2 regions of the Janthinobacterium sp. P210006 genome follow, and region 2 is predicted to be linked to the other one. Evidence: predicted binding sites of a transcription regulator. Region 2 holds the regulator's gene; the other holds the start of a gene.
The links. Region 2 encodes FliA, which starts transcription of late flagellar genes. Its sites were predicted from a motif close to CTAAAGTTTNNNNNNNNNNNGCCGNTA; they were not measured.
Positions count from the first base shown of each region.

Region 1: the regulator FliA is predicted to act here: its motif matches at 3,341-3,367, upstream of VPH41_RS24860 (flagellar protein FliT).

Region 1 covers NZ_JAZARD010000005.1:352,648-362,638, reverse strand. Annotated here, with positions in the region: gene VPH41_RS24875 (class I SAM-dependent methyltransferase) at 1-87, opposite strand, end outside; gene VPH41_RS24870 (M13 family metallopeptidase) at 156-2,219, opposite strand; gene VPH41_RS24865 (HDOD domain-containing protein) at 2,404-3,231, shown strand; gene VPH41_RS24860 (flagellar protein FliT) at 3,411-3,707, shown strand; gene VPH41_RS24855 (type IV pilus assembly protein FimV) at 4,134-5,273, opposite strand; gene fumC (class II fumarate hydratase) at 5,446-6,840, shown strand; gene VPH41_RS24845 (RNA-binding S4 domain-containing protein) at 6,936-7,157, shown strand; gene VPH41_RS24840 (hypothetical protein) at 7,283-7,567, shown strand; gene bufB (MNIO family bufferin maturase) at 7,572-9,194, opposite strand; gene VPH41_RS24830 (BufA1 family periplasmic bufferin-type metallophore) at 9,213-9,515, opposite strand; gene VPH41_RS24825 (YjfB family protein) at 9,827-9,991, opposite strand, start outside.
Region 2 covers NZ_JAZARD010000001.1:1,001,622-1,011,612, reverse strand. Annotated here, with positions in the region: gene VPH41_RS04470 (flagellar hook protein FlgE) at 1-302, opposite strand, end outside; gene VPH41_RS04465 (flagellar hook assembly protein FlgD) at 356-1,051, opposite strand; gene flgC (flagellar basal body rod protein FlgC) at 1,067-1,468, opposite strand; gene flgB (flagellar basal body rod protein FlgB) at 1,471-1,923, opposite strand; gene flgA (flagellar basal body P-ring formation chaperone FlgA) at 2,115-2,810, shown strand; gene flgM (flagellar biosynthesis anti-sigma factor FlgM) at 2,922-3,230, shown strand; gene VPH41_RS04440 (flagella synthesis protein FlgN) at 3,239-3,706, shown strand; gene VPH41_RS04435 (hypothetical protein) at 3,757-4,611, opposite strand; gene VPH41_RS04430 (translation initiation factor Sui1) at 4,684-5,046, opposite strand; gene motD (flagellar motor protein MotD) at 5,110-5,886, opposite strand; gene VPH41_RS04420 (flagellar motor protein) at 5,892-6,638, opposite strand; gene VPH41_RS04415 (RNA polymerase sigma factor FliA) at 6,620-7,351, opposite strand; gene VPH41_RS04410 (MinD/ParA family ATP-binding protein) at 7,397-8,260, opposite strand; gene flhF (flagellar biosynthesis protein FlhF) at 8,253-9,581, opposite strand; gene flhA (flagellar biosynthesis protein FlhA) at 9,897-9,991, opposite strand, start outside.

The DNA of each region.
Region 1 (9,991 bases), on a different contig from region 2:
GAAAAACTGCGCGGCGCTGGCATCGTAATGGGCCAGGGTGCGGCCCGTGATGGCGTGGATGGGATCTTGCGGTGGGGTTGGCTTCATGGCGATCCTGTCGGTATATGCCGCCATTTTACGGTGCCGGCGCGCTGCGCGCCGGCACCCCTTTATAACTACCAGACGCGCACGCGCTGTTCCGGCGCCAGGTACAGCTGCTGCCCCGGCTGGACGTCGAAGGCCGGATACCAGGCGTCGAGGTTGCGCACGGTAGCGGCGCGGTATTGCGCCGGCGCATGCCCATCCGTGAGGATTTGCTGGCGCGCCGCCGCTTCGCGCGCCTTGCTGCGCCAGCTCACGCCATAGCCCGTGAAGAAATCGCGGTCCGCGCCCGCCTGCGCCGGCTTGCCCTGCTGCGACAGGGTGAACGCGTCATGCGCGGCCGCCACGCCGGCCAGGTCGGCCAGGTTTTCGCTCAGGGTCAGCTGGCCATTTACGGCCAGGTCGGGAAACGGCTTGTAGGCCGCGAACTGCGCCACCAATTGCTTGGACGCGGCCTGGAAATGCGCCAGATCCGCTGGCGTCCACCAGTCGCGCAGCTTGCCCTGGGCGTCGAACTGCGCGCCCTGGTCATCGAAACTGTGGCTGATCTCGTGGCCGATGGTAGCGCCGATGCCCCCATAGTTGGCCGCATCGGACGCAGCCGGATCGAAGAACGGCGGCTGCAGGATGGCGGCGGGGAAATTCAATGCATTTTGCAGCGGCAGGTTGACGGCGTTGACCAGCTGCGCCGGCATGGCCCAGGCCTTGCGGTCCGGAGACTGGCTCAGCTTGGCCAACTCCTGCCGGTAATGAAACTGTTCCGCCCGCTGCACATTGCCCAGCGCATCGCCGCGCACCACGCGCAAGCCCGCATAGTCGTCCCAGCGTTCCGGATAGCCCACGCCCACGTACAGGGTCTTGAGCTTTTCCTGCGCCTGCGCCTTGGTGGCCGGCGCCATCCAGTCCAGCTTGTCGATGCGGCGCGAGAAGGCGGCAACGATATTCGTCACCATGTCTTGCACGCGGGCTTTCGATTCCGGTGGGAAATAGCGCTCCACGTACAGCTTGCCGACGGCATCGCTGAGGGCGGCATTCGTCGCGGCCAGCGCCCGCTTGCTGCGCAGCGACTGCTGCGGCGTACCGCTCAGGGCGCTGCCATAGAAGGCAAAGCGCTGGTCGGCGGCCGCCTTCGGCAAAATGGTGCTGAAATGGTTGATCGTATGGAAGGCCAGGAAATCCTTCCAGGTAGCCAGCGGCACGCTTGCCACCAGCGCCGCGCTGCCCGTCATGGCCGTCGGGTGCCAGACGATGAAATCCGTCTGCGCGCCCAGGCCGGCCGCCTGGAAGAAAGCCTTCCAGTCCAGGCCCGGCGCCTTGCTGGCGAAGTCGGCGGCGCGCCACGCATTGTTGCCCTTGGCGACATCGGCCGAATCTTCACGGCTGGCGTGGCTCGCGGCAATTTGCTGCTCGAGCGCAAACACGCGCGCGGCACGGGCCGGCGCATCACTGTAGCCGGCCTGCTTGAGCATGGCGGCGATATGCGCCTGGTAGCCTGCGCGCAAGCCCTGCATGCGCGCGCTGTCGCCCTGGTAGAAGGCGCGGTCGGGCAAACCCAGTCCGCCTTGCAGCAGATAGGCCACGTTGCGCGTGGTGTCGTTCAAGTCTTGCGCCACCCACAGGCCAAACAGGTTTTCCGTATAAAAATTCGTGGCATTGAGGGGGTCCACGTCGGCGCGCAGGCTCTCGCCCAGCGCGCGGGCCAGTCCGGCCCGGTCGTGCACGGCGTCGATCTTCTTCAGCAGCGGCTTGATCGGCGCCCAGCCTTTCGCTTCGATAGCCGATTCATCCATCCAGGAACGGTAAAAATCGCTGACCTGGCGCGCTGCCGCGTCCGTCTGTGGCGCCGCCGCCAGGCCTTCGACGAGGCCGATGATGCGCTCGTTGGTCGAGTTGGCGAGCATGGCGAACGAGCCCCAGCTGCTGCGGTCGGCGGGGATCTGCGTGCTGCGCAGCCAGTCGCCGTTCACGTAGTCATAGAAGTCGTCGCCGGGCAAGACTTTCACGGGGGCGGCGGCCGTGTCGCCGGCGGCCTGGCCGTGCGCCTGGGCCGGCAAACCGGCCAGCGAGACGCCGGCCAGGGCGAGGACAATGGCAGCCTGGACTGGCGTCCGGGACCAGGAAAAACGCAAACCGTGCATGGCGATCCTTTCGATCAAATAGCTGAAAATGAGCTGACAATGTGCTGACAATAAGCTGTAACCAGGGCTGAAATCATAGCGTGTTTCCCGCCCAAAAACCGCTGCTGAACTTTTTTGCCCGAGCATAAAAAATCAGCCTATAGTTTCACGACCCCCGTGCCGCGTGTACGCCAAGGAGATTGCCATGCAACTGGAAGCGCTGTTCCAGCATCCCCACGCCCTGCCTGCCGCCCCGAAGATCGTCGATGAACTGGTGCGCAGTTTCGACAACCCCGCCATTGCCACGGAAGACATCGCGCGCCAGCTGGGAGCGGACCCCGTGCTGAGCGCCAAGCTGCTGCGGCTGGCCAACTCGGCCTATTACCACGTCTCGCGCAGCATCGGCACGGTGGAAGACGCCGTGCTGATGCTGGGCTTTGTAACCGTGCGCACGCTCGTCATCAGCTCGGGCCTCGTCAGCGGCTTCAAGACCGTGCCCGGCCTGAACCTGCAGCAATTCTGGCGCTACAGCCTGCACAGCGCCGTGTCGGCCCGCTGGATCGCGAGGCAGACGGGCGACAACCAGGACCTGGCGTTCACCATCGGCATGATGCATGCGATCGGACAACTGGTGATCCATGCCGCCATGCCCGAGCAAGCCATGCAGCTCGACAAGATCGCGCCCCCGCTCGATGCGCGCCGGCTGGACGCGGAACGGGTGTCGCTGGGCTATGACTATGCGCAGGTGGGCGCCGAACTGACGCGCCGCTGGAAGTTCCCCGCCGCCTTTGCCGAAGCCATCGCCGCCTTCCCCGATCCGCTGGCCAAGCCGCCGTTGAACCGCCTGGCCGCCATCGTGCATCTGGCCGCCTGGCGCGCGCGCATCGATGAAAACCAGTTGAGCAATGAGGAAATCATCGCCTGCTACCCCAGCGACGTGGCTGAAGCGCTGGGCTTGCCGCCCTCGGTGCTGGTGGACAAGATGCCGCCGCCGGCCGAACTGAGCGCGGGACTGGAAGAACTCGTCAAATAAATCTGCCGCCGCCGGACTCGCCACCCCAGCATCCATGCGGCTTGGCGGGCGATTCCGGCGCTTCGCCGGAAATCATGCAAATTATTTTCACTTTTTTTTCAAAAATACCCTCAAGTTCCCGATCAGCACGCCGTTAATCTAGACAAGCGGTAATCCATTCACTAGTTACGGGTGTGCTCATGACCTCCAACGACGTTCTCTCGATGTATGAAAATATTGCAGGAATGACCAATAAAATGGTCGTGGCCGCACGTTCGAGCGACTGGGATGGCCTCGACACCCTGGAAAACCAGTGCGCCAGCGCCGCCAGCACGGCCATGACGGGCAAGGTGCCTGCCCTGGCCGGCGCCTCGCGCCTGCGCAAGATCGACTTGCTCAAGCAAATCCTGGCCAATGACCGCGAAATCCGCACCATCACGGAACCGTGGATGACGCAGTTGTCGAATGCAATGCCGGGCTCGCGCGCCCGCATGTAAATAAGCAAGTAAGCAAGCAAGCGCCAGAAACAGCAAAAGCACCCGCGGGTGCTTTTTTTACGTCTGCCGCCTTGCCGGGAGCGTGGCATCGGCGGCGCGCGGGAAACAAGGAGGGGAATTTGGAAGGCGAGCCCCAGGTATCTCCTGGCGTCGCCTCGCTGCCGGTTGCATCCGGCGTTCGCGAGCACATCGTCGGCATCGCAAACCGCTTCCAGACCCAGGCGTTTATGCAACGCTACACCTGTTTGCCGCGCCACACTATCGTTGGTGACTGCGCCAGGCTGGGGCTGTTTTGTCGTAGAGCAAGTCCACTGAATTAATCATATCACCATATTTAAGAAACAGGCAACACGCGATACAAGCATTTTTCTGTCTTTTTTCAATATCTTTTTTTATATCAAATTCCAGCCCCGCCTTGCCCTGCCCTTAACGAGAGAACGGCTCCGCTTCCGGCTCGGCCGCCTCTTCCTCCACCGCTTCCGTCAGCACGGGCACATCCTTCTTCTTGCGGCCGAATGGCTTGCGCAGCAAGACCCAGTATTTCGATGGCGCACCCGGCCCCGCCGCCTGTTTGCGCTTGCGCACGACATACGCGACGAGCGCCGTCAACAGCAGGAAGGCCAGTGTGCCGATACCGAGCCACAGCAAGCCATTGCCGCCTGCCTTCTTTTCCTTGTCCGCCGGGGGCGCCGCGTGCAAAGGCTTGGGCTTGGCATGGGGCGCGTCCGCCACGGCCGGCGCGGCGACGGGCGCAACGGAGCCAACGGTGGCGGCCGGCAGCGCCAGCGCCTTTTGCAGGGCGCCGATCTTGCCCTCCAATTCACCGAGCTTCTCATTCAGGGCCGTATTTTTTTCATCCAGCGCCACGCACGCTTGCGCCTCCCCCATATTGGCCTGCGGCGCGCACGCGGCCGCGGGCGCCGTGGCGCGGCGCGCTGCCAGCGGATGCAGTGGCGTGGAAACCGGCGCAGGCACGGCCGGTGGCGGCACGAACATGCGCGCCGGCCGCACCAGGCCTTCGGCGCGCGCGCGGGCTGCCAGCGCGGCGGCATCGGGCGCCAACGCGGCGGAAGCGGTGCGCGGCAATGGCAACGGCACGGGCACAGGCGCGGGCGCGGGCGCGGGCGCCGGAACGGCGGGCCTGGCTGGCGCGCTGGCGGCGGGCGGCGCCGGCGTCAGCCACAAGGTGCCCAGGCGCACGATGGCCCCACTCCCATTGCCCAGCAATAAATACAGGTGCACATGGCCTGCCTGGATCGCTTGCCGCGTGCTCACGCGCACATAGTGGCGCCCAGCGCGCTCCAGCGGACTGATCGTCAAGGTCTGCAGGGCCGGATCCATGCCGATGCCGCCGCCCCGGTACACATCGGGCGACGCCAGGCGCACGGCCACGCCGCTGGCTTCCTCGGGCGCCAGGGCCGTCAGTTCGATCTCGGCCAGCAAGGGCTGGCCCACATGCGACAGCACGACCATGTCACCCAGTTCGGCCGCCATGACGGGCGGCAAGGCCAGGCTGGCGGCGGCGCACGCGATCAGGGACCAACGGGGAAGGATGCTGCTCTGCATGGACTGATCGCTTTGATAACAGGATAAATAAGGGCTACTCGCCTCTCTTTAACGGCAGGAAATCGCAAAAATATAGATGGGCCAGGGCAAAAATGATGCAATACAGCATCATCCTGTGCCTTTTTGACGTCTGGAGTACACTCGATCCACCTCCATCGATGAAAGGGATGCCATGAGTAGCAGAATCGAACGCGACAGTTTCGGCCCGATCGACGTACCCGCCGACCGGCTTTGGGGAGCGCAAACGCAGCGCTCGCTCGAGCACTTCCATATCTCCACGGAAAAGATGCCGCCCGAACTGATCGCCGCCCTGGCCACCGTCAAGCGCGCGGCCGCCCACGTCAACCTGGACCTGGGCCTGTTGGATGGCAAGAAAGCCATTGCCATCACGCAGGCAGCCGACGAAGTACTGGCCGGCAAGCATGACGCGGAATTCCCGCTGGCCGTCTGGCAGACGGGGTCTGGCACGCAAAGCAATATGAACATGAACGAAGTGCTGGCCAACCGCGGCTCCGAGCTGATCGGCGGCTTGCGGGGCGCCGAGCGCCTGCTGCACCCGAACGACGACGTCAACCTGGGCCAGTCCTCGAACGATATCTTCCCCACCGCCATCCACGTGGCGGCCGCGCTGGCCGTCGCCAACACCGTCTTGCCGCCCTTGCGCCAGCTGCGCGCCACCCTGGACGCGAAAGCGACGGAATTTGCCGACATCGTCAAGATCGGCCGCACCCATTTGCAGGATGCGACCCCGCTGACCCTGGGCCAGGAATTTTCCGGCTACGTGGCGCAGCTGGACTTTGCCGAGCACATCATCACTGCATCGCTGCCGCCGCTGCTGCAGCTGGCCGCCGGCGGCACGGCCGTGGGCACGGGCTTGAATGCCCATGTGGAATTTGCCGGCCGCATCGCGGCAGAACTGGCGCGCCTGACGGGGCAGCCGTTCGAGACGGCCAGCAACAAGTTTGCCGCGCTGGCCGCCCACGATGCCCTGGTCGCCGCCCATGGCGCGCTGAAAACCCTGGCCACGGCCCTGATGAAGATCGCCAACGACGTGCGCTGGATGGCGTCCGGGCCCCGTTCCGGCCTCGGCGAAATCACCATTCCCGAGAACGAGCCGGGCAGCTCCATCATGCCGGGCAAGGTCAACCCCACGCAGTGCGAAGCGCTGACCATGCTGTGCTGCCAGGTGTTCGGCAACGACGTGGCCATCACGGTGGGCGGCGCCTCGGGCAATTTCGAGCTGAACGTCTTCAAGCCCTTGATTGCGCACAACTTCCTGCAAAGCGCGCGCCTGCTGGGCGACGGCATGCGCAGCTTCGACGAGCATTGCGCCCACGGCATCGCACCGAACCGTGACCGCATCGCCGAACTGATGGAGCGTTCCCTGATGCTGGTCACGGCCCTGGCGCCCCACATCGGCTACGACAAGGCGGCGCAAATCGCCAAGCAGGCCCAGCACGAAGGCACGACCTTGAAGGAAGCGGCGCTGACCCTGGGCTTTGTGACGGAAGAGCAATTCGGTGCGTGGATCGTGCCATTGGAAATGACGCGCCCCAACAAAAGCTGACTTCCACCCTGCATTGCTGGCGGCTTCAGGTAAACTATGACTTAGTTGAGGTCGTCATCAAGTGTTTAAAACACATCATTGCAATAAGGGATACAATGCAAAAAGTAAGCTTTGATTTAACATCCGAGTTCGTCGAGCTGAACCAGCTGCTGAAGCTGGTCGGCCTGTGCGACAGTGGTGGCGCAGGCAAGGTCATGGTCGATAGCGGCGTGGTGAAGGTCGATGGCAAGAAGGAATTGCGCAAGACCGCCAAGATCCGCGCCGGCCAGGTCGTCAGCGTGGGCGATATCCGTATCACGGTCGTCGCTCCTGTCTGACCCCGGCATGGGGCGCGAAAGCAGCCCCATGCATCGAGCCTGCACCGCTGCCAGCCCGGTTGCCTGGATCAAGCTGCAACACGTCGCTATTGTCAGACAAATATCGATTGCAGAGGGGAAGCGCCATGGACCATCCCGAACAAGGTACGCGCAGCCAGGAACGCCTGATCGGCGACTTGCGCCAGGTAATAGAAAACGCGGAAGAATTGCTGCGTAACACAGACAAATACACCAGCAGCCTGTACCAGAGCGCCCGCGCCAGGCTGGAACTGGCTCTCGTCGCAGCCACTGCCGAGCTTGCCCGCTTCGAAGAGGAGCAAGTCACGCGCATGATGGACGCCACCCTGGCCGCGAATGCCCTGTACCGCGATCAGACGGGCGAAGCGCGCCTGCTGCGGGCCTTCGAATAAAACTTCACGCCATCAACACCGCATGCGCCAGCCACTGGCGCAAGTGCGCCGCCAGATCGAATGCGGGATCCAGTTCAAACGCCGCATCGAGCGCGGCGCCAAACGTCTGCCCCTGCTGCAAGGCCTGCAAGGCGGCATGCGCAGCCCCATCCAGTAGCAGCACCTGCGCCTTCCAGCGTGTCCGGCAGACCAGTGCATGGCTGGCCGCCTGCATCTCTTGCGGAAACATTCCCTGACCTTCCCCTTCCTGATGGGCCTGCCACAAGGCCCCCACTTGCCAGTCCGATTCCAGCAAGGCGCAGGCGGGATGCAAGGCAAGACGGCGCGCTTCCAGCTGATCGGGAGGCATGGCGGCCAAGGCTTCGGGCGCCAGTGCCGGCGCAGCGGGCGCGTAATGGGCCCGGTGCACGGCCCATTCCAGGCGCGCCATGTCGGGCAGATACGGCAAGGCGGCCACATGCGGGAAAGTGGCCAGGAAATCGGCGAAACGGGCGCCAAACTGGTTCAAATCCGCGCTATCGGATGGCATCTGCCGGCCATACGCGCGCGCCAGACCGCCAAGGAATTCCTCGCCCACCAGCGCCAGCACGACGGGATAGGCGTGCGCCAGGGTGCGGCGCCAGGTGGCGCTCATATTGCCGCGATACAGTGCGAAGCGCTGCGGCACCGCCTCGCCCGCGAACGGTGGCAGGGTTGCCGCCGTATCGAGCAAGGCCGTGGCAAACGCTTGCTGGCCGGCCGCCAGCGCATCGCCCTCCGACACGGGCGGCGGCGGTACCAGCACAGCTCCCTGCCATGGCGCCTGCGGTGCATGGCGCGCCAGCATGGCCTGCGCCTTGCCCGCTTCGCCCAGCAGCATATCGAGGGCGGGCAAGTCCGTATCCCATTCGACCAGGGTGGGCACGGCGCCAAAACGCAGCAGTGCTGCCGCATACAAGTCCCAGACGGGAGCGGCCACGGCAGCGCCATGGTGGTCGATCACGGCATGCGGTGTTACCAGATGGCCGCCCAGGTGCAGCTCGCCCACACTGCCGGGCGCGATGGACTGCATGGCCGTCAAGGCATCTTCGCCGTGATTGCACTGATTCACATACAGATTATTGATATCGAGCAGCAGCCCGCAGCCGCTGCGGCGCGCCAGCTCCGCCAGGAATTGCGCTTCGCTCATGGCATCGTCGGCAAAGCGCAGGTAAGTGGAGACATTCTCCAGCAAGATCGGCCTTTTCAGCACATCCTGCACGCGCCCCACCCTGGCGCACAGCAAATCGAGGGCGGCGCCATTCAAGGCCAGCGGCAACAAATCATTGAGTTGCTGCTGCGCCACGGCGCCCCAGCACAGGTGTTCCGACACGAGGACCGGCTCGACGCGCTCCACCACGGCGCGCACGCGCTGCAAATGGCTGTCGGAAAAGCCGCGCGCGGAGCCCAGCCCCAGCCCCACGCCATGCAGGCTGAGCGGGTAGTCCTGGCGCAGGGTATCCAATACATGACTATCCCAGCCCGACGGCTGCAGATAATTTTCGGTATGCACTTCCAGCCAGCCCACGGGGGGCCGGCGTTCCAGGAAATCGCGGTAGTGCGCGGCGCGCAGGCCGACGCCGGCAAGCGCCTGGATGGGCTGCGGCATGGAAGGCTGGCGGGCGCTTTAGGGTTGCGTGGCCGGCTTGGCAGCCTTGCTGGCCTTGATGGGCTTGACGGAGCCGCCCGCCTGTTCGCACGTGCCCTTGGCAACATACGTCCATTCCGTGGGCAGGTTGTCCGCCTCCGCCTGGCCCGCGCAGGAATGCGCGCCATCGGACGAGGCGCAATCGTTCTGCCCGGCCTTGGCCACGCCGTAGCATTTTTCCTTGTCGCCGGGGGCGGGACCATCGTGCGCAGCCGCGTTGACGGTGGTGCCGGCACAGATGCCCGCGAGGGCGGCGGCGATGAGAGCTTGACGTTTGTTCATGGGGAATCCTCTTGCATGGGTCAAAGTAATCGGTAAGCGGTAAGCGATAAACAAGCGCTACGCCATGGCGCGCCTCGGGCTACGCCATGGGCAAGGCGCGGCCGTGGACGTCATTCTACTGAATCGGCCGTGCCATGGCGAACCATGGTCAATTAGTCAACAAGGCAGGGGCAGGCAGGCAGGGGCGGCGATGCCGGATACGGAATAGAAAAAACAGGGAAGAAAAAACAAACACGCCCACGCGCCACCGTCGGCGACGGTGGTGTGGGCATGGGTACGGCGAGCGCCAGGCTGGCGCCGCGTGACTACGCTCAGGCGGTCGTGTTGATGCGGTTACCGAGGTGAGCCGGCAGATTCGGCGCCGACTGTATCGGTGGCAACGCTTCCAGCAAGGCCGTGGCAGTCGAACTTTGAATATCCTGGGCTTTTTTCAGGACAGTCAAGCCGACGGCTTGCCGCGTGCCTGTCTCCGCCAT
Region 2 (9,991 bases):
GAGTACTGGACGGCGCCGTTGACGCTGGTACGGAAGAAGCCGCCGCCATTGATGGCGATGTCCAGGGGATTCGACGACGTTTCCAGGTTACCCTGGTTGAATTGCTGGGCGATTTGCGAGACCGACACGCCGATCCCCGCTTGGTTGCCGCCCACGCCATACAGCGAGTTGGCATAAATGTCGGCGAACTGGGCCTGCGACTGCTTGAAACCCACGGTCGACGAGTTGGCGATGTTGTTGCCGATGACGTCCAGCGATTTGGCGGCGCCATTCAAGCCGCTCAGGCCTTGTTGGAAAGACATTGTGTTCTCCTGGTAGAAATTAGGGGTAGAGGGTCACGCTAAGGGGAAGCGGCTTACAGAATCTGTTTCACGTCGGCCATGGTGATGCTGCCCACGCCCGGCACATTCAATTTCACGCCATTGGCGCCCGTCGACACGCTGGCGACCGAACCGAACATCAGCGCCGTCGCATCCTTGAGCTTGGTACCGCCGCGCGTGGCTTCCACCGCGAAGGTGTAGGCGCCGTCGGCCAGCACGATGGGCTTGCCATCCTTGTCCAGGTCGGCGGTGGAACCGTTCCAGCCCAGCGGCAAGGTGCCCGCCGGCTGCGCGCCCAGGTCGATGGAATGGACTTCCTTGCCATCCTTGTAGATGGTGACCTTGACCTTGTCGGCAGCCGTGGCCAGGTCCACGCCCAGCAGCGCGGCACTCTTGCTCAGGTTGATGTCCTTACCTGCCGTCAACACGCCATGGCCGATGATGTTGGCCGCTTGCATGGATTCGGCTTGCTGGTAGCTGGCCTTCAGGGTTTCCAGTGTCGTGTTGAGCTTGTTGACGCCCGTCACCGTGGACAGCTGTGCCAGCTGGCTGGTCAGCTGCGCATTGTCCAGCGGATTCATCGGGTCCTGGTTTTTCAGCTGGGTGACCAGCAGGGTGAGGAATTTATTCGTTTCCGCTTCGACACTGCCTGCCTCGGCCGTCGTCTTCTTCGGATTCATCGTCGCCATCAGGTCGGTGGTGACGGTGTTGCTCGTATCGATGGTTGCCATAATGATCAATCAGCCTTATTGGCCGAGGGTGAGGGTTTTCAGGAGCAGCGACTTGGCCGCGTTCATGGTTTCCACGTTGGTCTGGTACGAGCGCGAGGCCGACAGCATGTTGACCATTTCGTCGACCGTATTCACGTTGGGCATGGTGACGTAGCCCTTCTCGTCGGCCAGCGGATTCTTCGGGTCGTAGACCAGCTTCATCGGCGACGGGTCTTCGATCACCTTCTGCACCTTGACGGCCGTGGCGCCATTGGCCATGGGCACGGCCTCGAACACCACCTGCTTGGCGCGATAGGCTTCGCCCGTGGCGCTGGTGGCGCTGTCGGCATTGGCCAGGTTGCTGGCCACTGTGTTCAGGCGCTGCGCCTGAGCGCTCATGGCCGAACCGGAAACATTGAAGATATTAAATAGCGACATGATTATTGTCCTCCCTGGATGGCCGTCAACATGCCCTTGATCTGCGAGTTGAGGAACGTCACGGCCGCCTCGTAGCGGATGGCGTTGTCGGCAAAGGCGTTGCGTTCGAGGTCCATGTCCACCGTATTGCCATCGACGGCGCCCTGGGCCGGCGCGCGGTACAGCAGCGGCGTGCCGTCGGCCAGGGTCTCGACCTTGCCGCCACCGGGTGCGCCCGCAGCTGCGGCCACGCCCTTGCCCGGCATATGCTGCGGCGCCGTGCCCTTCAGCGCGGGCGGCACGCCGTCCTTGCGCGCCATCGCGCCCTTCAGCGCGGCGGCGAAATCGACATCGCGCGCCTTGTAGTTGGGCGTGTCGGCATTGGCGATATTCGAGGCGAGCAATTCCTGGCGCGTCGAGCGCAGGCTCAGCGCCGTCTCGTTGAAGCGCATGTAATCGTCGAGTTTCCCTATCATGTCAGGCTCCGGAAAGATCTGCCACTGGCGCCCGAGATGGCGGAAGGATGGCGGTATAGTGATGACAGGAAACATAGTACGGCGCGCACCGGCACGGCCATCGCCGGATCAGACCGTACTTTTACCCCTTAATCGGCGCTTCGAACGGGGCGGCGCGCACTATCATGGCAGTATTCCAGAGGCCTATCACCATGAAAACACCGCTTGCTTTCCTTCTTGCCCTCGCCGCCCTGCCATTGCTGGCCCAGGCGCAAAACGCCGGCCGGCAAACGCCGGAAGCGCTGCGCAACAGCGTGGAACAGTTCCTGCAGGTGCAGAGCAACGGCTTGCCGGGCAAGGTGACGATCACCGTCGGTGCCGTCGATCCGCGCCTGAACCTGGCCGCCTGCCCCGCGCCGCAGGCGTTCATGGCGCCGGGCGCCCGCGCCTGGGGCAAGACCACCGTGGGCGTGCGCTGCACGGCACCAAGCAACTGGACGATCTACCTGCAAGCCAACGTGGCCGTCGTGGGCGACTACGTGGCCAGCGCCGTACCGTTGGCGCAAGGGCAAGCCATCGACGCCAGCCAGCTGGTGACGATGCAGGGCGACCTGGCCGCATTGCCGGCAGGCATCGCCACCGACATGGCCCAGGTGGTGGGCGCCAGCACGAATATTTCCCTGCCGCCAGGCACGCCGATGCGCCTCGATACCCTGCGCCGCAAGCCCGTGGTGATGCAGGGCCAGCTGGTACGCGTCGTTTCCAGTGGCAACGGTTTCCAAGTAGCATCAGAAGGACGCGCCATCGGCAGCGCCGGCGACGGTCAGACGGTGCAGGTACGCACGCAAAGCGGCCAGCAGATCAGCGGCGTGGCGCGGGCTGGAGGCATGGTGGAGGTCGCTTTTTAAACACGGATGGACAGCGATATTGTGGTCTGGCGCACTAAAGTTTCGGAAGAAGGTGCCGATAATGACACATATCCCGGAGTTTTTTGACTTCGACCAGACGAGGATCACGCTGTGAAAATTACCGACAACACCATTAAAAGCAATCCCGGCCTGCCGGTGGCGCCCGCGAGTACCTCCGGCGCCCGGAATGCCGAGAAAGCCCAAGCAACACCGACGACGTCGGACAATGTACGCCTGTCGCCGCAAGGACAGGCATTAGCGGCCAGTGCAACTGCCGGCAGCGGCGCCGTGTTCGACACGAAAAAAGTCGAGCGCATCAAGCTGGCGATCGCCGACGGCCAGTTCCAGGTCAACTCTGAAAAAGTGGCGGACGGTCTCCTCGACACAGTCAAGGACTTGCTGCACTCACGAAATAGATAGGTTCCCTCATGCAATCAGTGACTCCGTTTTCCAGCCTGCGCGACGAGCAACAGCTCATGACCACATTGCTGGCATTGATGAAAGAAGAACAGCGGCATCTGGTTGCCGCTGACATCGATGCAATCGCGGAGCTCACCGTACGCAAGACGGCACTGGTGGGACAATTGAGCCAGCTGGCGGCGCAACGCCACCAGACGCTGGCGGCAGCCGGCTTTACGGCCGCCGAAGCGGGCATGGAAGACTGGCTGGTCGGCGCCAGCGAGGCCGAGGCGGCATCGCTGTGGAAAGCCCTGCTCGAGACCACGCGCGAAGCGAAAGAGCAGAACCGCCTGAACAGCCTGCTCGTCAACAAGCACATGCTGCACACGCAAGGCGCGCTGAACGCCATGCGCCCCACGGCCCAGAGCGGCAATTTCTACGGCCCCAGCGGCCAACCGACAACGAACACGGCCAGCCGCCGCGTCGTCATCGGCTGATTCCCCCTAATTAACAGCCATCCCCTGGCAAGGCGCAGCCGCGCTGCCCTTCAGCCGTGCGCGGGACGCCCCGTATGCTGGCGGTATTTCGCCACGATGGCTTGCGCCTTCGCGGCGGCGGCCGCTTGCTGCTCCGGCGTCAGTTCCGCCTGCAGCCAGTGCCAGTACTCATCCTGGTAGGGATTCGTGACGCCGGGCGCGAGGATGTCGTCGTAGACCTGGCGCAGCGCCAGCAGGTAGCCATACGCTTGCGGCGCATCTTTCTGCACCACCTCGCCATCGCGCAGATACGCCATCATCAGGGTCGACACGCTGGTCAGCTCCGCCTCGTCCGCCTGCGCCTTCAGCTGGGCGATGGCTTGCCGCTTCCACGCCTGCACCAGCGGATCGTCGGGACGGTTGCGCAGCGCGCTGCGGTCGCCGAACGGCCCTTCCGACAGGAAGATGGTGGCCGCACCCGGCACGCCGCCTTGCGCGGCGGCGGCCAGGTAGCCGAGGCGGTCCTCGCGCTGGCGCTGCGTCAGGCCCGCGCACAGCTGCTGCTGGGCGGCTTTTTCTTCCACCGTCATCTCGCGTCCCAGCTCGAATTCCAGCCCCGGCAAGCGGCCTTCGCGCTGGAAGACGATGCAATCGTCGAGCAGGTTATACGCCGCATACGCGTCTTCCGGCTTGCCACTGGCCGCCAGGCGTGCCAGCTGCTGCGCCAGGGTGACGGGCACGGGCGCCGCGGCGGGCACGGGCGCGGCATCCAGATTGAAATACGAGGCCAGGCTGCGGCCCTGCGGTGCGGCTGGGCCACCGGCCGCCACCTGGGGCGCACCGCCGTCGGGCGCCGGCCAGTACACGAACGCCAGCGCTGCCGCGATGGCGGCGGCGATGGAGATGCCGGTCAGTTTGTTATTCATGTGAGGTGGCGCATAAAAGGAAACGCACGTTACCACAGGCGCGCGGCACCGTGCCGCACGCACGCGGCCCCGCTAGCCGCCCGCCTTTTTCGGCTGGTGGCCCAGCCTGGTCAGCGCAGCGACGATGGTGTCGACATGGTCGCCCTGCACTTCGATCACGCCATCCTTGACCGTGCCGCCCGAGCCGCACTGCGTGCGCAGCTGCTTGCCCAGCAGGGCCAGCGCGATGGCGTCCAGCGGCAAACCCTTGACCACGGTGACGCTCTTGCCGCCACGGCCCTTGGTCTGGCGCGACACGCGCACCACGCCGTCGCCCGCAGGCGCCGCCTTCGCTTGCGCCTTGCACGCGCATTGCGCCAGCGGCTGGCGGCACGCGGGGCACATGCGGCCCGTTTCGGTGGAATAGACGAGACCGCCCAGGGAGCTGCTTTTCATGAGGGGAAAGATAAAAAGGAAGAAAACGCGATTGTACCAAGCGGCAGTCCGCAGTTGACGAGCTCAGTTGGCCGGCGCCACGGGCGCCGTCGGCACTTCCGTCACCGTTTCGGGGATGCCCGACAGGATCGTCACGGCCACGCGGCGGTTGCGCGCGCGCCCTTCCGGCGTGGTGTTGGGCGCCACGGGGATGTTGTCGGCGTGGCCCACGGCCGTCAGGCGCGCAGCCTTGACGCCGCTGGCGATGAACAGGCGCACGACGGCGCTGGCGCGCGCGGCCGACAGTTCCCAGTTCGAGGCAAAATTCGAATTGCTGATCGGCTGCACGTCCGTATGCCCTTCCACCTGCACGTCGTGCGTGTCGTCCTTGAGCAGCACGGCCACGGCGCGCAGGGCCTGGTCCGATTCCGCCGTCAGGCGCGCCGCGCCCGGGTCGAACAGCACGCTGGCATTGATTTCCACGCTGACGCCACGACTCGTCTGCGTCACCCGCACCTTGCCTTCCTTGACCAGCGGCGCCAGGGTGGACGTCAGGTCCTGCGCCAGGCGCGTCATGTGTTCGCGCTCGCGGCGGATGGCTTCCGTGCGGCGTTTCAGGGCGGGATTGGGCAGCGGGATGGCTTGCGGCGCTTCCATGACGATGGGCGGCGCGCCCTTTTCCAGGCTGAAGGCCTGGCCGATGGCGTTCTGGAAGACGCGGTACTTGCCTTCGTTGACTTGCGAAATCGCATACATGACGACGAAGAAGGCGAACAGCAGGGTGATGAAGTCGGCGTACGAAATCAGCCAGCGGTCCTGATTGTCCGGTTCCTCGTCATACTTCCTGCGCGCGCGCCGCATCATGGTCAGTGCTCGTGCAGCAGGCTGGACACGCGCTCTTCGATGATGCGCGTATGGTCGCCCGTGGCGATGTCGTACAGCACGGCGGCCGTGATTTCATACTGCAGCACGCGGCGCGAAACGATGGCCTTGAGCTTGTTCGCCACCGGCAGGAACAGCAGATTGGCCAGGCCGACGCCGTAGATGGTCGACACGAACGCCACGGCGATGCCGCCGCCCAGCTTGCTGGGGTCGGTGAGGTTTTCCATCACGTGGATCAGGCCCAGCACGGCCCCCAGGATGCCGATGGTGGGCGAATAGCCGGCCGCCGATTCCCACACCTTGGCGGCCTGGCGCTCGGCCATTTCATAGGCGGAGATTTCCACGTCGAGCAGCTGGCGCAGCTTGTCGGGCGCGATGCCGTCGACGATCATGCGCAAGCCCTTGGCATTGAAGCGGTCGGCCGTGTTTTCCATCAGGCGCTCGAGGGCCAGCGGGCCGTCGCGGCGCGCCGTCAGGCTCCATTGCCCGATGTCGCGCGCCAGCGCGGCGCGCGTGTCGGCCGGCGGCAGGAAGACCCAGCGCAGCATTTCCAGGCCCCGCACGAAGGTGCGCAGCCGCGTTTGAAGCAGCACGGCGCCGAAGGTGCCGACGATGACGATGGCAAAGGCGGCCGGCTGCAGCAGGGAGGCCATCTTGCCGCCCTCCAGTGCCTGGCCGACCAGCAGGCCCGCCAGCGCCAGCGCCAGCCCGATTACGCTGGACCAGTCCACGCCTGCTCCCTCAAGGTTGCGCGCAGGCGCGCGACGGCCTGGGTATGCAGCTGCGAGACGCGCGATTCCGACACGCCCATCACCGCGCCGATCTCCTTCAGGTTCAGCTCTTCTTCGTAGTACAGGCCCATGAGTATTTTCTCGCGTGGCGGCAGCGCATCGATGGCATCGATCACGGATTGCCGGAAATCGGTATCGAGCAGGGAACGCAAGGGGTCACTGTCCTCGTCCACGCAGTGGCGGTCGAGGAAGCTGTCATTGCCGTCCGGGTCATGAAAATCTTCGTAGTACACGAGCTGGTGACCGCCGCCGTCGCCCAGCATTTCCTGGTAGTCGGCCAGCGACATCTTGAGCAGCTTGGCCACTTCCGATTCCGTCGGCGGATGGCCCAGGCGCTGCTGCAGGATGCTCATCGCCTCTTCGATCTTGCGCATGTTCTGGCGCATGCTGCGCGGCAGCCAGTCGCTGGTGCGCAATTCGTCGAGCATGGCGCCGCGGATGCGCAGCACGGCATATGTCTCGAACTGCGCGCCATGCGTCTCTTCATAGCGGGTAATGGCATCCAGCAAGCCGATCATGCCGGCCTGGATCAGGTCATCGACCTCGACCGAAGGCGGCAATTTCGCCTTCATATGGTGCGCCAGACGCTTCACCAGCGGAATGTGTTCCGTCAGCAAATGGTCCTTGTTCGATTTCCCTTTGACCGTGTACATAGGCTGCTTATTGTTTTCTCGTCTTATCTGGTGCTACGGTTGCATTCAGGCGCTGAAATGGTGTGCGCTCCCCGTCTGGCACAAGGTACCGCCCAGCACCGGCGCCGCCGAACGGGCCAGCCGCTCGGCCAGTCCGCGAAACGCCACCGAGGCTCCCGCCAGCGGAAACGCATCGACCACGCTGCGGCCCAGCCGCGCCGCGCGGTGCAGGTACTCATCGGCAGGCACCGACCCCATCGAAGTCAGTTTCACGGCCAGGTAGCGGCTCGCCGCCTGCGCCATATTATCGTATACCACTTTTGCCTCGGATTCGGAAGCGCCCGTGACAAGAATGCCAAACGGACGCCGTCCCAGTTCCTGGCTCAGGCGCTTGATCAGGCAGTACGCCGCCTTGATCGAGGTGGCGCTGGTCGATACCTGCACGACGATGTCGGACGAGGCCATCAGGGGCACGGGGAAGCAGTCGCCCTCGTCGGCCATGACGCCGTCGACCAGCACGATGCCGCTCTGGCGCGCCAGCACCTCGAAGGTCTTGCCCAGGCGGCGCAGTTCGTCCGCGCCCGCATAGTCCATGCTGTCCATCAGGTGGTTGCGCGCGCCCAGGCTGGCCACGCCGAAGCCTTGCGGCACCTGGTGGATTACCTGGTTCAGGCCGCACTGCTGGCGCGCCACGTCGCGCAGGCTGGCGCCATGCGCCAGTCCCAGGCGCGATGCCACGCCATCGCTGCCGCCGCTGGCGTCGAGCAGCAGCACGTCATTGCCGCCATAGGCCAGCGACGCGCCCAGGTTGACCAGCATGGCGCCCTTGTCGTCCTGCGGCGTGGCCGAGAGGAACGTCATGACGCGCGGCTGCGGGCCGGCCAGCATGCGGCGCAAGCCTTCGGCCTGGTCGAAATCGAAATTAGCCAAGGTGCACCCCGCGCGCTTCATTGTTGCGGGCAGCTGCCTGCGCCATCAGCAGCGGCAGTTCGGCATCGGAAAACTGCGTGGCCGCCGCATCGCGCTTGAGCTTGAAGGCACGGTCGATCAGGTAGCCGCGGTCGGCCAGGTACAGGTCTTCCGGCACGCGCTGGCCGTTCGACACATAGAACAGGTTCAGCTTCTGGCGGATCACCACGTCGAGCACGTTGCCGATCGACGCCGCTTCATCGAGCTTGGTCATGATGCAGCCGGCCAGGCCGCTGCCCTGGTAGGCGCGCACCACTTCATTGAGGGTTTCCTGGGTAGCCGTCGAGTTCAGGCACAGCAGGCGTTTCACATCGGCGCCGGCGCCCGACAGCATGGCCACCTGCTCCGTCACCATCTGGTCGCGCTGGCTCACGCCCACCGTATCGATCAGCACCGTGTGCTTGTTCTTCAATTCCTTCAGGGCGATGCGCAGATCCGCCTCGTCCTTCACGGAATGCACCATCACACCGAGGATCTTGCCGTAGATGCGCAGCTGTTCATGCGCGCCGATACGATAGGCATCGGTGGTGATCAGGGCCAGCTTTTCCGGGCCGTGGCGCATCACGCAGCGGGCGGCCAGCTTGGCCGTGCTGGTGGTCTTGCCCACGCCGGTCGGGCCGACCAGGGCGAACACGCCGCCCTGCTCCAGCATGGCGTCTTCATTGGCCACGGTATTCAGGTTACGGCTCAGGACCGTCTTGATCCAGCGCATGCTTTGCGCGCCATCGAGGCCGGCGGGCAGCTTGTCGATCAGGTAGCGCGCCAGGCTGGCCGAGAAGCCGGCTGCCAGCATTTCGCGCAGCACCACGGCCTTTTGCGGCTCGCGCTGCTGCGTCGAGCCCCACGAGATTTCCGCCAGCTGGGTTTCCATCATGCCGCGCATGGCGCGGATTTCATTCATCATGCCGCTCATTTCGGCAGCGGCGTTTTCCTTGACGTGCGCCAGCGCGCTGGCCATCATCTGCTGCATGCGGGCCATGTCCACTGGCTCGGAGGAAGCCTGGCGCGGCGCGGGCTGGCGCGGCGCGGCGGGGCGCTGGGCCGGAGCGGCCGCGCGCGGCGGCGTGGCAAACTGGGTCTGCAACTGGGGACGGGGCTGGGCCATTTCGGAGGCGGCCGGCGGCGAGGCCAGCGAAGCGGCATCGTCATTGGCCAGCGCGAGGATTTCCACCACGCCATCGGCCTGGCGGTTCGACAGGATCACGGCATCGGGGCCCAGCGCTTCGCGCACCTTGCGCAGCGCATCGCGCGACGAGGCGCCCGTAAATTTCTTCACATTCATGACCGGCCTCCCAAGGCGGGGGTGGCGCAATATTGGCTGAACTGTGTGACCATCATCGACTCCTGTTGCTTGAGTGCTGTCTTCCACATGGACACAGATCACCCGGACAGTTTCCATTATTAGCGATGCTTGGAGGAAATGATCGAAGGAACAGGACGGGAAAGTACCCGTTATTCAGTTTGCCGGCAGGAAATTGATGTTTATTTGACCAAAAGCAAGCGCCAAGCGAAGGCTGGGGTCAGACCCCCGTACACGTTGGCAATGACCTTGCTGTTGGCGGTGTTGAGGGTCTGACCCCGGCATTGACAAAGCCAACTATTGCGCCCCCACCAGGCTCGTCACCCGTATCGTCTTGGTTTCCGGCACTTCCGCATGCGACAGCACTTTCAGCTGCGGCAAGGCGCGGCGCA